3 regions of the Fictibacillus nanhaiensis genome follow, and region 3 is predicted to be linked to each of the others. Evidence: riboswitches for the same ligand, from Rfam matches in the RefSeq annotation. Region 3 holds a riboswitch; each other region holds the start of a gene.
The links. A riboswitch is a leader RNA that binds a small molecule or an ion and turns the genes downstream of it on or off. The one in region 3 is predicted to bind S-adenosylmethionine.
Positions count from the first base shown of each region.

Region 1: linked by a shared signal. The riboswitch ahead of ACFS5O_RS19975 (PLP-dependent aspartate aminotransferase family protein) and the one ahead of ACFS5O_RS13490 (MetQ/NlpA family ABC transporter substrate-binding protein) in region 3 are both predicted to bind S-adenosylmethionine.
Region 2: linked by a shared signal. The riboswitch ahead of ACFS5O_RS14030 (bifunctional homocysteine S-methyltransferase/methylenetetrahydrofolate reductase) and the one ahead of ACFS5O_RS13490 (MetQ/NlpA family ABC transporter substrate-binding protein) in region 3 are both predicted to bind S-adenosylmethionine.

Region 1 is NZ_JBHUPF010000015.1:33,887-37,166, reverse strand. Features, by position in the region: gene ACFS5O_RS19980 (hypothetical protein) at 1-773, shown strand, start outside; SAM riboswitch class I at 951-1,066, shown strand; gene ACFS5O_RS19975 (PLP-dependent aspartate aminotransferase family protein) at 1,256-3,046, shown strand; gene ACFS5O_RS19970 (aliphatic sulfonate ABC transporter substrate-binding protein) at 3,144-3,280, shown strand, end outside.
Region 2 is NZ_JBHUPF010000006.1:2,015,367-2,018,646, reverse strand. Features, by position in the region: gene ACFS5O_RS14030 (bifunctional homocysteine S-methyltransferase/methylenetetrahydrofolate reductase) at 1-1,448, opposite strand, end outside; SAM riboswitch class I at 1,513-1,627, opposite strand; gene ACFS5O_RS14025 (NAD(P)-binding protein) at 1,629-2,267, opposite strand; gene ACFS5O_RS14020 (sirohydrochlorin chelatase) at 2,283-3,035, opposite strand; gene cobA (uroporphyrinogen-III C-methyltransferase) at 3,036-3,280, opposite strand, start outside.
Region 3 is NZ_JBHUPF010000006.1:1,910,675-1,913,950, forward strand. Features, by position in the region: gene ACFS5O_RS13485 (alpha/beta hydrolase) at 114-920, shown strand; SAM riboswitch class I at 968-1,084, shown strand; gene ACFS5O_RS13490 (MetQ/NlpA family ABC transporter substrate-binding protein) at 1,213-2,034, shown strand; gene modB (molybdate ABC transporter permease subunit) at 2,348-3,004, shown strand; gene ACFS5O_RS13500 (hypothetical protein) at 3,036-3,176, opposite strand.

The sequences.
Region 1 (3,280 bases), on a different contig from region 3:
AAGCAATAAAGCTAGATCAACTAACGGTTGTAGAAGCGTTTCATATCGGAGCGGAACTTGGGGAGTTCTTTCGCAAGATGAATGCTGTAGATCATGGTTTAAAAGGATTCGGTTATCTCTCATGGAACGGAAAACATATTGAAGGAAAGTTTCATTCCGATGTATCAGAATCTATGAAAGAAGAAAACAAGGAGTACATAGATGATTTTAAGAAATTTATAGATACATATGATGGGTCCATATCTCCAGCTGCTTTGATTGACCTTCAAAACTGTTTGGATGATAGAGAGATAGAGAATCAAACGGTTGTACTTACTAACCAAGATACATCTCCAGAGAATATATTGCTACATTCAGATGGTACTGTCAGTTTAATCGATCCTGTACCCATCTTATATAGCGGGGATTCACTTGCTGGGAATTTTCTTAATAATTACAGGACATTGTTCCCGACATTTTTTAATGCACCACGTTATGCGCGACATGAATTTGATCGGTATGAAGATCGATTGAAACGGATCGCTGACGGATTTTTAGAAGGATATTCTCAAGGAGATCTAGCTGTAAAGCGTCGAGTGAAACAAGAGGAGTTTATTCAACTTACTGATTTAACTGTGATTCATTGGCAACTACTTCAGACGGATGAGTTATCTAACGAACAGAAAATTCGTTACGGTGAGAGAGATGCAATTGCCAATCGGATAACGGTCCTTGTAAAAAAAATTGAAGAGTTTCAATGGTTGGATGAAAAAAGTGGAACAAAGTTAGCATAACCGGCATAGCATGGGCATAATCTTAATTCAAAGCTGACAGTTGAACACTCATTTCTTTTGTATAACTTTTATGATTTTTCAAAAAACGGTTGACTTTCTAAAACATCATACTCTATAATCCTATTCAAGAACTAAATAAACATCAGCACGTTAATGTGTTAAACATAATTTGAATATCTCTTATCCAGAGAGGCGGAGGGACTAGGCCCGATGAAGCCCGGCAACCAACAAACCACATTTGGTTTGGAAAGGTGCCAATTCCTACAGATCTTTTTTGATCTGAAAGATAAGAGGAGGACCAAAACCCTCTTCTTAGGAAGGGGGTTTTTCTTTTTCCCCTTATCATACTTCACACACAAACATCACTTAGTCACTTATTTCATTTTAAAAATTGAATATAGCAAAAGGGATAAGCACTAATCTTTATTCCTAGTTTTCCTATAGATTTTATTTGAATTAATAATAAGAAGGAGAGATTTTTTATGACAAAATCATTTGATGGATACGATATTGAAACATTACTACTACACGGGGGTCAAGCGCCTGACCCAACAACAGGTTCACGTGCAGTGCCTGTCTACCAAACTACATCCTATGTTTTTTCTGATACAGATCACGCACAGAGCTTATTTTCACTCGATGAGCCAGGGAATATCTATAGCCGGATCGGGAATCCAACAGTCGATGTTTTTGAGAAAAGAGTCGCCCTTTTAGAAGATGGTGTAGCAGCAGTTGCAACGTCTTCTGGTATGTCAGCGATTGCGCTAGCTATCTTAAATATCGCACATGCAGGAGATGAGATTATTGCAGCTACCAATCTATATGGAGGAACGTACAACTTATTTTCTACTACTCTCCCGAAATATGGAATCAACGTAAAGTTTGTAGATGCAGAAGACCCTGAGAACTTCAGAAAAGCGATTACTCCAAACACGAAAGGATTTTTTGCTGAAACGATCGGCAACCCGAGTCTTAACGTTCTAGATATTGAGGCAGTAGCAGATATTGCGCATGAGAACGGTGTACCTTTAATCATGGATAATACGTTTGCAACCCCATATGTAACAAAGCCGTTAAGTTTTGGAGCTGACATCGTCATTCATTCAGCCACAAAGTGGATCGGTGGACATGGAACAGCCATTGGCGGTGTTGTGGTAGACGGAGGACGCTTTAATTGGAACTCAGAGAAGTATCCAGGATTTACGGAGCCAGATAACAGCTATAACGGATTAAGATACGCGAATGACTTTGGAACATTGGCTTTTGCGACTAAATTACGCGTTCAGCTTTTACGAGATTTCGGAGCATGTTTAAGTCCACACAATGCATTCCTCCTTTTACAAGGTTTAGAAACACTGCATCTACGAGTGGAAAAACATGCGAAGAACGCACAAGAAGTAGCGGAGTATCTGGAAAAACATCCAGCTGTAGATTGGGTTTCATACCCTGGCCTTTCTTCGCACAGAAGTCATGAGCTTGCTAAGAAATATTTAAGCAATGGTTTTGGTTCGATCGTAAACTTTGGAATCAAGGGCGGACGTGATGCTGGGCGTAAGGTTATCAACAACATCTCATTGTGGTCACACGTTGCGAATGTTGGGGATGCAAAATCATTGATCATCCACCCTGCTTCTACCACTCATCAGCAACTGAGTGGAGAAGAATTAGTAGCAACAGGCGTAACAGAAGAACTTATTCGATTATCGGTCGGACTTGAGTCCGTAAAAGATCTTACGAATGATCTTGATCGCGCGATACAAACGGCAACTGGGATAGGGACGGATAACACGGAGATCACGATAAATGATGAGGGTGTTATTCGTTGGGCGTTGCAATCATCACTGTATCGAGCAGTTGAGAATGATCAGGAAATTCAACGTCCTAAGACGCTTGCGATCGTGGGACTCAGTTCCAATCCTGCAAGACCCAGCCATAGATTAGCCAGAAAAATGCAGCGACTTGGCTATAAAATTGTTCCGGTTAATCCAAGAGAAACAGAAGTGCTTGATGAAAAAGCGTATCCAGATTTAAAATCTATTCCGTTTCCCATCGATGTGGTTCAAGTATTTAGAAGTCCAGAAGCAGCGATTGAGCTCGCAAAGGAAGCAGCGATCACACAGCCAAAAGTGTTCTGGCTACAAGAAGGTGTCATCTCGCCAGAAGCAGCAAAAATTGCGAAAGAAGCTGGGATCGATGTGGTGCATAACAGATGTACGTATAAAGAAGCACAACGTCTAAGAGGAACTATTTCAACGTATGCGTGTGAACTTTAAAAATAGAAATCGGTAAGCCGGGAACGGAAGTCAACGACTTTCAAGAATAACTCAAAAAAATAGCCATATAAAAAGAGAGAAACGTGGAGGGAAATACATGTTGAAGATTTGGCAGAAAGCAACACTGGCTTTAAGCATAGCTGGCGCTTTGGTTTTATCAGGCTGTTCTAGCAGTGCGAAAGAGGGAGAGAAACCAGAGAAGATCCGACTCGATTACGCGTTTTACTCTCCGAC
Region 2 (3,280 bases), 100 kb from region 3:
TTCTCTAACCGCTCAACTGCTTTGTCAATGGACCGGATGTTAGGGTTAAAAGCCGCTCCCACCGTAAAGGATGTTTTTTCTCCAAGCTCTTTACCTGAAAGTGATAACCCTTCATTAAACTGTTTGATGAGCTTAATAAGTTCGAAGGAGGTGACATCATAAACAGATGAAGCACCTGGGAAATCTCCGACGCTTGCGGGATCTCCAGTCACAGCTAGTACTTCATGTATTCCATGCGTGTGAAGTCCCATCAAGTGAGACTGAAGGCCGATTAAGTTTCTGTCACGGCACGTAATATGAACGAGCGGGCGAAGGTTAAGTTGGGACTGCACAATCGACCCTAATGCAGAGTTGCAAACACGTGGAGAAGCAAGTGAATTATCAGCGAGGGTAAGTGCGTCGATTCCCGCTTCTTTTAACGCCTTGGCTCCTTCCATAAAACGCGATGTATCTAATTTACGTGGTGGATCTAATTCAACAATAATGGATTGCTTCTTTTTTACTTCTTCACTTAGTGGAACATACTTAGGTTTTGATGCTGATTGAATGACAATCTTTTGCTTTCTTTGTTTCACTTCTTTTTCTGTTACAGGCTCTAAATTTTTAAGTTCACTTGAGAAGGCACGAATATGGGCAGGCGTCGTACCACAACATCCGCCTAATAGACGAACCCCTTGCTGCCTGAACAAATGGGCACATTCTTTAAAATAATCCGCGTCCCCTTCATACTTAAAACGGCCATCTGTATAAGAAGGAAGCGACGCATTAGGAAACGCTGAAAGATAAGCCTGATTTGGTAATGGAACTTCCTCAAGTGTCATCAGCATGTGATAAGGTCCAAGGCGACAGTTTACCCCCACGACATCAGCACCTAAGTTCTCAAGCCGGTTCAAAGCATCTGAAATCGGCGTGCGGTCCTGCATAAAGCCGACTTCCTGCAATGACACTTGAGCAATGATTGGAAGAGATGTTTCTTTTCTAGCAATCTCTAAAACTGTTTCTAGTTCTTCCAGGTCATAATACGTTTCTAATTGGATGCCGTCTACATTCTCCATCAACAAACAATACAGCTGCTCACGAAAACTGCGCTTGATTTCATCCAGAGAAATGCTATTTGGTTTAATGCCGCGTATTCCACCAATCGTACCTACAACATATTCGTTATGAGCCGCTGTTCTAGCAATATGAACAGCCGCTTTATTGATCTCTTTCACATGATCTTGAAGTCCGTAACGTTCAAGCTTCGAATAGTTTGCTGCATACGTATTCGTTTGAATGATATCAGCACCTGCATCTAAATAAGCGCGGTGGATGTTATAGATCTGTTCTTCTTGAGAAAGATTTAACTCTTCATAACAGAAGTCAGATCCATACGAATACAAAAGCGTTCCCATCGCACCATCACCGATTAGGATCTTGTTTTGTTCTAAGTCTGTGATTAAACTCATGATAGCCTCCTCTATAAAAATAAAAAGCCTTCTATAAAAGAAGACTTTTTTAAGCGTCGGGGTCTTCTTATCTTTACAAGTTCAACATTTGAACTCGCAGGAATTAGCACCTTTTCAGCTTGTAGCTGCTGGTTGCTGAGGTTTCATAGGGCCGCTCCCTCTACCTCTCTTGATAAGGATTTATTCATTTATTGGTTCATTTACTAATTTGCGTTCTATTATCTTTAATAATTCCTGTTTATACGAGCGTTGTTTTTCTACGTCATATAAAAACGACTGATCTGTTAGCTTTGTTAATAAGTCTTTTCGATATTTTTCCGGAAATTCCTTCTTAATGATGGATCTGCATTGGAATAAAAAATCTAAATACGTTTCATAGTCTTCACTGTATTTTTGCTGAAGCTCTTTTTTTATAGATTTAGATAGACTTGGACTAGCTCCAGAGGTGGAAACAGAGAGTATAAGCTTACCTCTTTTTACGACACTGGGAACAATAAAATTGCCAAGGTGCGGTTGATCCGCCATATTCACAAGCTGTTTTGAACTTGCCTGTGCTGCAATCCAAGAGTTAACCTCTTTGGTATTGGTCGCTGCAATGATTAAAAATGCTTTCTCCAAATCTTCACGTTTCACTTCTCTTTCAATCCAAGTCAGCTTTTTTTCTGCATGCCATTCCTGAATCTCGTTAACAACAGTTGGACTGATTACAGTAATGATTGCTTCTTCATTCAATAAATCATTAATTTTCCGATACGCGACTATTCCACCGCCTGCTACAACGACCGTTTTACTAGACAGGTTTACATGTATGGGATACATAGCATTCCTCACTTTTTAAGAAAATGCATATTTCTTTGTTTTAAGTGTTTCATTGATACGCGTGAGTAAAACATCTTTAAGAATAGGGTGGTAGCCAAGCGTCTCACAAAGAGTTACGTTTTGTTTAGATTGTAGCTGATAGCGGTTTATCGTCAGTTTCATCCCGTTTATTAATAGCCCTGAAAATAGAAGATAAGGCACAACGATGATTTGTTCAAATAACTCGCGACTATTCCATAGAGCCTCTTCAAAGCTCGGTACCGAACCGGTTAAAAAACAAGCTTGAATACTAGGAATTCCGTAATGGTTTTGAACGTTAGCCGCTATTGCATCTAGATCCCGCTTTACATCTTGATCCGTGCTGCCTCTTCCCACCAGCAAGATATGTGTATTTTCACTTAAACTAACTGTACTTTTCGTGATCTTCTCCCACAACAAATGCGAAATGGCTTCGTGTACACCGAATGGACGCCCGTAAATCACTTCAACTCCTGGATGTTGATTCTGCAAGTGGTGAAGTTCGTTTGGAATATCTATTTTTATATGATTAGCACATAGTAAGAACACAGGAATCACAGAGATACTCGTTGCTCCTTTTTGTATACACGTTTCGAAGCCTTGGGTAATAGAGGGTTCAGCAAGCTCTAAAAAACAAATCTCTTTGATAGGCACATCTACTTGTGCCATACAAAGTCTCACAAATTCTTCCGCTTCCATACGACCTTTTGCCAGTCTTGTACCGTGACAGATAAAGAGCAATGCCTTCATTTACAGAGCCTCTCTAACGGCAGCGAGCTTACTCGGTTCTTCATGCAGCTTTTCAAACCATTTCAGTTCACTGCGAAGTCGAACAACTTCACCGACAATGATCATGCTCGGATTCTCAATTTGTTCTTTAACCACGATTTCCTCAATCGTATCCAGTGTACCTGTAACGGTTCGTTGATTTTCTAAAGATCCCCACTCCACAAGGGCTACTGGTGTTTCTTTGCTTTTTCCGTGTCTCGTCAACT
Region 3 (3,276 bases):
GGATATTTTAGTATGAAACCGTGTTCTCAAAGGGAACATGGTTTTTTGTTTTTTATAAGGCAAGATAAGACGATTGCGATTAAAGGTATTTTATAAGAAAAGGAGTGGGTGATATGGTGGCATCGGATTGTATATGGTGGAAGGGAAGAAAACTGGCTCACACCCTTCATTTACCTCAGGCAAATGGGGTAGGTGAAAAGAAGACTCCGTTAATTATTATCTGCCACGGTTTTACAAGTACACGAATTGGCGTTGATCGTTTATTTGTAAAAACGGCTCAAGCTCTTGTTAAACTTGGATATGCTGTATTGCGTTTCGATTATGCAGGCTGCGGTGAGAGTGAAGGGGAGTATGGAGAAAATGAATTTGCCTGTTTTATTGATCAGACAAAGGAAGTAATTTCTTTTGGAAGCAAACTCCCTAGTGTTGAGGAACGTTCTATAACTTTAATTGGTCATAGTTTAGGTGGAGCTGTTGCGGCTTGCACGGCAGCGGATGATGATCGAGTTCATAATGTTATCACGTGGTCGGCTGTAGGAAATCCATTTGCCGATATTAAAGAAATCGTTGGTTACAACGGAGAGCACGCTGTTGTTGATCACTTAGGGTATGCCATAACAGAAGAATTTTTGTTTTCACTTGAGTCTTATTCGCCACTAGAGGCTATCCAGCAATTTAGTGGAAACGCACTGTTTATCCATGGAACGAGTGACCCAGTTATTTCTTGTAATTATTGTTTGGATTATTATGAACACTCTATTAGAGCAATGAGAGGTACAACTTCCATGTTTCTAATAGAAGGTGCAAATCATACGTATTCTTCTATTAAGCATTTTGACAAGCTTATAACTGCCACTTCAGAATGGTTGTTAACGAACGTAACAGTACCTGTTCAGAATAATTTGAAAAAAAGTGTTTGACAACTTGTTGAATACCTGTAATAATACTAAGTAATTTGATAGGAATACTCTTATTGAGAGCAGGTGGAGGGAATTAGCCCTATGAAGCCCGGCAACCATTCATGTTGAACAGCCAATATGAAAACGGTGCTAAATCTAACAGTGGTCACACTGAGAGATGAGAGGATAATCGGAAATGTTTTTCGAGAAGCCTTCTGTCTCTTTTATGAGATCAGGAGGCTTTTTTTGTACCACCTCTTAAGAGAGCTTTTATCAAAGGTTATATAGAAAATAATGGATAGGGGATCAGATCATGAAAAGAATCATTCAAGTATTACTCGCAAGTTTGGTGGTATTCGCATTAGCAGCTTGTGGCTCATCCACAAGTGGTGGAGAAAAAACAGAAAAGTTGGTAGTTGGGGCATCAAATGTACCACACGCTGAAATATTAGAAGAAGCGAAGCCGCTTTTAAAGGAAAAGGGTATTGAATTAGAAATTGTAAAATTCCAAGACTATATCTTACCGAATAAATCACTTTATGAAAAAGAAATAGATGCAAACTATTTTCAGCATATTCCATATTTGACTCAACAGGTGAAAGATAATCCGAAGTATAAATTCGAAAACGCAGGTGCTGTTCACTTAGAGCCGATGGGGGTTTACTCAAAAAGACATAAATCATTAAAAGACATTCCTAATGGTGGGAAAGTAATCTTGAGCAACTCTATCGCTGAGCACGGCCGTATCCTTTCAATCTTTGAAGCAGAAGGACTAATCAAGCTAAAAGAAGGTAAAGGTTATGAAGCGCAAATAAGCGATATTGTAGAAAATCCGAAAAACCTTGAATTTGTAGCAGACATTGATCCTGGTCTTTTAACAAAAGCGTATGAAAACGATGAGGGCGATGCGATTGTCATCAACACAAACTATGCGATCGATGCAGATTTGAATCCGAAGAAGGATTCTATCGCATTGGAAGGATCTGAGTCACCATTTGCGAATATCATTACAGTTCGTGAAGGCGATAAAGATAAGAAATCAATAAAAACCTTATTAGAAGTACTTCATTCAAAAGAGATTACCGATTTTATCGATAAAGAGTACAAAGGTTCTGTGCTAGCTGTAAAAGAGTAATTAAATGAGCTGTCTAGATGGGGAAAGGTACTCGTCTAGGCAGCTTTTATAATGAATTAAAGTGTTTAGTAGGGAGCCTGGAAGTCTCTTTTAAAGGAATTAAGTCTAAAGAAGAAAAATTAAGTTTAGAAAAGAAAAATTAAGTCGTAATGAGCTTCGATTAAGTCGTTCTAGAGATCAATTAAGTCTACATTCAAAAATAAAGGCCGTTCGACAATTTCGACACCTTTCACACTATACAAAGTACGGTATGATATGATGAAGACGTATAAATTCAGTTATTAATCATTGTGGTAAGCGGGTGAAAAAGGAAATGGCAATAGAATTTTGGTCACCTGTCAAATTATCAATCGGCATAGCGTTGACTGCTTCATTGATCGTGATTCTTGCAGGTCTATTTTTTGGCAGAATCATGGCTCATCAGAGGTTTAAAGGGAAAACGTTGATCGAAACACTTTTCCTACTTCCGCTCGTGTTACCTCCTACGGTAGTTGGATTCTTATTGATTGTTCTATTCGGTCGAAATGGTCCAGGGGGACAGTTGATAGATTTGCTCTTTAGACAACCAATTATGTTTACATGGTGGGCGGCAGTTATTGCGTCTGCAGTCGTTGCGTTTCCACTCATGTATCAATCGGCAAAAGCAGGATTTGAATCGATTGACGCAGATATTGAGAATGCTGCAAGGGTTGATGGCGCGAATGAATGGGCCATATTAAGAAAAATCTCAATTCCTCTATCTGTTCGTGCACTCTTATCTGGTGCAATTCTGAGTTTTGCACGTGCATTAGGAGAGTTTGGCGCAACGCTCATGTTTGCTGGAAATATTCCGGGTAAAACACAGACGATATCAACGGCCATCTATATTGCGATTGAATCAGGACATATGGAGCTCGCTTGGATGTGGGTCGCGAGTGTTATTGGAATATCTTTGTTAATGTTAATAGCTGTTAATCGCATAAGGACATAACCATTGAAGAACCCGAATTGGGTTCTTTTAATTATTCACCAGCTTTCTTCATGTTTTCATATTCCTCATCACGTTCTCCTACCTCTCCATAATCACCGAATTGTTCATTAATTTCTTGTGCAAGACTTGTTAAATATTCATCAGAAAATAAAGGTTTTTTTTGTTTAGACATGTGTAAAACTCCTATAGATCATGAAATAATAAGTTTATGTGATTAACTGTTTATACGTAAAACAATATGTACAACATTTCATAAGCCTATTCAACAAAAA